2 regions of the Pelagimonas sp. KU-00592-HH genome follow, and region 2 is predicted to be linked to the other one. Evidence: riboswitches for the same ligand, from Rfam matches in the RefSeq annotation. Region 2 holds a riboswitch; the other holds the start of a gene.
What was found. A riboswitch is a leader RNA that binds a small molecule or an ion and turns the genes downstream of it on or off. The one in region 2 is predicted to bind cobalamin.

Region 1: another riboswitch for cobalamin. It lies ahead of ABWV42_RS10405 (hypothetical protein); the one in region 2 lies ahead of bluB (5,6-dimethylbenzimidazole synthase).

Annotation. Positions count from the first base shown of each region.
Region 1 is NZ_BAABWM010000002.1:670,176-673,376, reverse strand. Features, by position in the region: gene ABWV42_RS10420 (error-prone DNA polymerase) at 1-619, shown strand, start outside; gene ABWV42_RS10415 (DUF1294 domain-containing protein) at 778-1,080, shown strand; gene ABWV42_RS10410 (ATP-binding cassette domain-containing protein) at 1,040-1,732, opposite strand; gene ABWV42_RS10405 (hypothetical protein) at 1,729-2,025, opposite strand; cobalamin riboswitch at 2,206-2,417, opposite strand; gene ABWV42_RS10400 (helix-turn-helix transcriptional regulator) at 2,460-3,201, opposite strand, start outside.
Region 2 is NZ_BAABWM010000001.1:1,367,814-1,371,014, forward strand. Features, by position in the region: gene ABWV42_RS06675 (Phenylacetic acid catabolic protein) at 1-19, shown strand, start outside; gene ABWV42_RS06680 (MarR family winged helix-turn-helix transcriptional regulator) at 54-554, opposite strand; gene ABWV42_RS06685 (PACE efflux transporter) at 633-1,106, shown strand; gene bluB (5,6-dimethylbenzimidazole synthase) at 1,108-1,881, opposite strand; cobalamin riboswitch at 1,924-2,117, opposite strand; gene ABWV42_RS06695 (Lrp/AsnC family transcriptional regulator) at 2,246-2,704, opposite strand; gene ABWV42_RS06700 (Glu/Leu/Phe/Val family dehydrogenase) at 2,852-3,201, shown strand, end outside.

The sequences.
Region 1 (3,201 bases), on a different contig from region 2:
TGCGCTGCTGGTCTATGCCAGCGCGTGGATCAAGTGCCACTATCCGGGGCTGTTTGCCTGTGCCCTGCTGAATTCCCAGCCGATGGGGTTCTATGCCCCGGCCCAGATCGTGCGGGATGCCCGCGAGCACGGGGTTGAGGTGCGGCCGGTTTCGGTGAACGAAAGCTATTGGGACAACGTGATGGAGCCGGACGGGCGTGGCGGGCTGGCGCTGCGGCTTGGGTTTAGACAAATCAAGGGGTTACGCGAAGATGACGCGGTCTGGATCGCGGCGGCGCGGGGCAATGGATACCTCTCGGTCGAGGATGTCTGGCGGCGGGCGGGGATCACGCCACCGGTGCTGATGCGGCTGGCCGAGGCGGATGCCTTTCTTGATCTCGGGCTGAACCGGCGCGAGGCCCTGTGGGAGGCCAAGGCGATCCGGTCGATCGACCCCTTGCCGCTTTTTGCGCAGGATATGGACGGCGAGGGCATTCAGGAGCCGCAGGCGATGTTACCGGACATGAGCGAGGGAGAGCAGGTGGTGGAGGACTATGTGGCGATGCGCCTGACCCTGCGCAGCCACCCCGTTGCCCTGTTGCGGCACCTGCTGACGCCGGAAATGGGGGGCAAGGGTTAACTGGCTCGAGGGGGCAAAACGGGGGCTTCGGTTTTCCGGCGGTATCGTGTCGGTATTACGTCGGTATTGCAGTGCGGCAAATCGGCAAAAGCGGGATGGTATCGGCGGCGCACGGCGATTACATCTGAAGGTAACAAAAGGCGCGAAGGACAAAACCGGTGGCGGACAACGCAGTGATTCTGTTCCTGTGGTGGCTGGGGCTTATCAACGTGATGAGCTTCATCGCCTTTGGCTGGGACAAGCTGTGCGCGCGGGCCGGCTGGTGGCGGGTGCCGGAGCCGACCCTTTTGTTGATTGCCATGCTGGGCGGAAGCCCCGCGGCGCGGCTGGGGCAGACCCTGTTTCGGCACAAGACCCGCAAGCAGCCCTTTGCCCGGACCCTCAAGGCGATCCTGATCGTGCATGGTGTGGCGCTGGTGCTTATCCTTGCCGGTGCGCTCGGCGGGGCCCTGCCGACGTAAGGCGGCCCCGGTCGAGATCCAGAACCCTGTCACAGAGGCCAAGCGCGAGGTCGCCATCTTCAAAACCCGCGATCACGGTCTGGCCGGACTGGCGCAGGTGATCGAACAGCGCAAAGAGGGCGAAATCGTCGAGGCCGGATGGTGTCTCGCTCAGAACGATCAGGTCCGGTTCCTGCACCATCGCGCGGGCGAGCATCACCCGCAAGGCGATTGCCGGGGACAGGCCGTCCAGTGTCGAGAAGGCAAGGCGGCGCAGGTTCAGGCGATCCATGACCCCTGAGACGACTTCGCCGTCGCGCGGGTTGGGGGTGTGAAACCCAAGCCGGTGCAGGGCACGCCTGTCGCGCAGGATGTCGATGACGCAGCGCGGATCGTTGTGCCAGTCGTCCATCGCGACGAAGGCCAGTTTTCGCGCCAGCCGCCGGGGCGGCATGGTAGAGGTGGGATCTCCGTCGATGAGAAGTTGACCGCAACTTGGGGGCATCATGCCGCCCAGAAGGTGCATCAGCGCGGCCTGTTCGAAGGCACAGCCGGATGTGATGCCAACAACCGACCGGGCCGCGACCGAGATCGTGATCTCGCGCAGCACAGGCGTCGTTCCGTTGGCAGGCACCCAGCCGAGATTTCGTGTCTCGAGCCGGGCCGGGGTCATGACAGCGCCCGGGCCTGTGTGTCGAAGGCAACGACGGCGGCGGGGATCGGCCCTGTGCCATCCTGCGGCCAGTCGCCGTGACCGCGGGCCGCGGTGCGGGCGTCACACAGGAGCGCGTCGACATCGGCGTCCTGTTCGACATCGCCGAACATGTGACAGGCCGACTTGGTAGCGTGAAAGACGCCGACGCAGGGGCGCGAGCAGCCGACCATCTCGACGTGGCCCGACATTTCGAAATCGTCGGCGATCAGGTCGCCGCTGGCGCTGATCGACTGGCACAGTTTGCGCGCCATTTCAAAGCCGGGACGGCAGGTTTGGCCCGTGTGGGGACACATCGAGCAAAAGGTGATTTTATGGGGAAATGGCCGGTTCATGACGCCCTCCGCGCTTGTGCGGGGGCTGGAAAGGGCCAGATTGTGTTGCGCGCTGCGCTGTCATGCTCTGTCTCCCTCCGGGGCACCCCGCCCGGTAGTAGGTTACGGTTCATGATGGCAGGTCTCCTGACTTGCGGGTCGTCGCGTCTCCTGAACCTTCCCGGCCATGTGGCCAGTGGCGTATCTCAGGATGGCTCGCCGCTTACAGTTGCGGGGGCAGTCTCGGACTTGGCCCTTGCGGGCCGCACCGTGTTCCCTTTTCCCGTCACGATATGAGAGTCGATCCGGGAACCATCACGTCATGTGTAGGGGAGGAGCGGGGGACTTGTAAAGCGCAGTGTGCAGGCGCAGCGTCAGACCGCTTCGCGCAGCAGGAAGAGCTGATGGAGTTCGGAGGCCTTGTGGATGGCATTGGCCGTGGTTTCGGCATTGAGGGCCTGACGGGCGAGGCGCAGGTGCTTTTCGACGGTGGCTCTGCTGAGGCCCATCTTGCTGGCCAGGTCCTGGGTCGAAAGACCGTCGGCGATGCCGTTCAGCACCTCGCGCTGGCGGGATGTCAGCAGATTGCGGTGATCGGGGCTGGGCAAGGACAGCGCCTTGAGGTGCAGGATGTTGCAAAGCGCGTGGATTTCGTGGCCGTGTTCCAGCCAGGTGCGATCCACGTCGGCCTGTGACAGCCCGACCTTGGCACAGAGGCCCATGACCCCCTTGCGGCGCTGACGCAGGTCGCTGAACCAGATGGTATATCCCGCCGTGATCTTCCACTTGTTGCACAGGGCCATATGGGCGCGTTCGGCGCGGGTTGGCGGGGCATCGTTGGCGATGCGGCTCTTGCGCCAGCTGTAGGCACCGGGCCCTTCGGCCGGGCTCGGGATCTTGGCGGTGGTGCGGTGCAGGCCTTGGCCGATGAAGGTGTCGATCACCGGGGCGGGATAGTTGGTGAGAACCAGCCGGTCGGCAGGGTCGCCCCAGTTGCCGGGTTGTGACAAGGTGGTCGCCACGTAGAGGAGCCTGTCAAACCCGAAACCCGCCATGTTTTCGACGTGACATTCCCAGAGCGATTCGATGCTCTTGCATTGGATCAGGCGCTCGGCC
Region 2 (3,201 bases):
CGGCCTCACCGCAGGCTGACAGATCAACGCCCCCGCTGTGCCGGGGGCGTTTTTCAATCCTCTTCCAGCTTGCCAACCGTGCGCAACAGCACCTTGCCCAGTTGCGCAATCTGCTGCTCGGACAAAGACGTGCCCAGCAACCGGCGGTCATCCTCGGCCACCGCGCGCATGGCCTCTTCCGCCCTTACCTCGCCCGCCCGTGTCAGACACACGAAACGGCTGCGTTGGTCATCCGGGTTGTCCTCGCGCCGCACGCAACCTTCGGCCTCAAGCTGCTTGAGAACCTTGGTCATCCCGCCCGACGTGACCAGAACCGCGCGGTAAAGCTCGGTCGGCGTCATCCGCCGTGGCTCGGGCTGGGCGCGCAATGTCACCAGCGCCTCGAAGGCCGATTGCGACAGGCCGAACTCGGCCAGCACCCGGCTTGAACTCTCGATCACCAGATCATTCAGACGAAACACCGACAGCATCACGGCGGTCTCCGGCGTATCCATCTCGGGCCAGTTCTCGCGGATCTGCCCAAGGATTTCGGAAATTGTCAGCTTGTCGGCCATGCCACCCCATCATGTATCTTGCCAGAAAGATACATTATCTCTATATGGAATGAAATACCTTTCCGGAAAGATACATCCATGCGCACCGTCAAAGATCGCATCCGTCACACCCTCCTGTTCGAAGGCATTGCCCTTGCGCTGGTCTCGGTCTTCGGTGCCTGGATCACCGGCCATTCGATGCAGGCCATCGGCGGCCTGTCGATCATGTTCAGCCTCTATGCCATGGCGTGGAACTTTGTCTTCAACCTGCTGTTCGACCTCTGGGACCGCCGCTACCGCAACATGGCCCCGCGCGGCCCGCTCCTGCGCGCCGCCCATGCCTGCCTGTTCGAAATCGGCGTTCTCATCCCCGGCCTGTTCCTCACCGTCTGGTGGCTCAAGATCACCTTTGTCGAAGCCTTCATCCTCGACCTCGGCTTCTCAGCGTTCTTCCTGGTCTATGCCTATGTCTACAACTGGGCTTACGACGTGATCTTCCCGGTCCGGACCGTGCAGACCGTGCGCTGCGGCACGCCGATGATGGCCCAGAAAGAAGGCCAGCCCGAACACTGACCTACCCCGGCACGAACCGCCCGTCATAGCCACTGTCTTCCAGCCGTGTCTGATCTTCGCCCAACTGGCGGATCAGGCGGCGGGCATAGTCGTCATCCGCGCCGGCGCCAAAGCCGTCAAAGTTCACCAACTCGCCCACCGGCAACCGCTTGCGCCATCCGGTCTTCTGCAACTCCGGCTTCTCGTGAAAATGCGAGACATAGCCAAGGCAGATATAGGCCACAGGTGTCACGTTCTCCGGCAGGCCAAGTACCTCGGCCAGTTCCTCGTGCCGCAGGATACTGACCCACCCGAAACCCACCCCTTCCGAGCGCGCCGCAAGCCACATGTTCTGAACCGCACAGACACTGCTATAAAGGTCCATCTCCGGCTGGTGCGTCCGGCCAAGAACAACCGGCCCCGCGCGATCCTTGTCACAGGTCACGCAGATATTGACCGGAGACTCCATGATCCCCTCGAGCTTGAGGTTGCGATAGGTGTCCTTGCGCGCGCCCTCGAACATCTCGGCCGCCTCGTCATGCGCCTTGCGGAACAACCCATGCACCTTGGCCTTCACCTCCTGCCCCCGCACGAGAACAAAGTTCCACGGCTGCATGAAACCAACCGACGGCGCGTAATGCGACGCCAGCAGGATGCGGCTCAGAACGTCTTCGGGAATCTCGCGATCCAGAAACTGCCCGCGTACATCGCGCCGCGTGAAGATGGTTTTATAAAGCGCCTCGCGCTCGGTCCGGTCGAAACCGTGGGCCTCATCGGCCATGGCCTGTGTTTCCATATCATTCCCCTTGATGGAAACCACCGCCCCGCCGTCCACGCGGTTTGGTACGCTTTTCAGGCCGGTCTTCTGACTTCGGTTCGTCCCGCCCGTGCCCCTTCCCGGAATGCTCCAGTGGGCTTTGCACGATCGGTCCCCGTTACAGCGTTGGGCACGTGGCGGACTTGCACCGCCTTCCCGATTCTCCCCCTCACCAACCTTGTCGGCTCAGGGGCACCTGAAAATATGTGAGTGTCGGCAGGATTCCCGCCGGTGCAGGACTCTAGAATCCCGCCGGTTCCCGCGCAAGACTCATTTGCGGCCCATCCGGATTTCGCACCTCCGCGATACCGTCGGAATACCGACGTAATACCGACACCGGTTTTTAGCCCAATCCCGGCATCACCTCGCGCCGCACCATCGTGCGCAGGGCAAAGTTGGACCGCAGGTTTCGAATGCCCGGAACCTGCATCAACCGGTTCTCAAGAAACCAGTCAAACGCCGCCAGATCGGCCACCACGATCCGCAACAGGATGTCGCGCGATCCGGTCATCAGATGGCACTCCATCACCTCGTCGAAATCCTTGATCGCCTGCTCGAACGCGTCGATGCCGCCGCGTGCCTGCTGTTCAAGCTCAACCGACACGAACACCGTCACGGGCAGCCCGATCTTGGCCGCATCCACCTTGGCGGCATAGCCGGTGATCACCCCGTCTGCCTGTAGCTTTTCCAACCGCCTTGCACAGGGTGTCGGCGACAGGCCAACACTTTCGGCAAGGTCGGCAATCTTCATCCGACCGTCCCGCTGAAGCGCCTTTATGATTCTACGATCAATCGCATCCATGCCGATTTCCCCTAACACTCCCCCAATTATTAGACGAAACCTCTAACATTTCCAAGCTACACACCTGAATTTAGAGAAAACCACTCCCCTCTTCATGTCATTTTGGAGGTCACTTAACAGGAGGAGACACCCCTTATGACCACCCCGATGTCCATCACCCAGGTATTCGCACCAGGCCACGAAACCGTGCTGCGCGTCGAAGATTTTGCCAGCGGGCTGATCGGATTCATTGCCGTGCATTCCACCACCCTCGGCCCGGCCGCCGGTGGGCTTCGGATGCGCCCCTACGAGACCGAAGCGGACGCCATCGAGGACGTACTGCGCCTGTCGCGCGGCATGACCTACAAGAACGCCGCCGCCGGCCTGCCACTCGGGGGCGGCAAGGCTGTCATCATGGGCGATCCCAAACTCCTGAAAACCCCTGCCCTGCTGCACGCCTTCGCCCGCGCTATTAACACGCTTGAAGGCCGCTACTGGACCGCCGAAGACATGGGCAT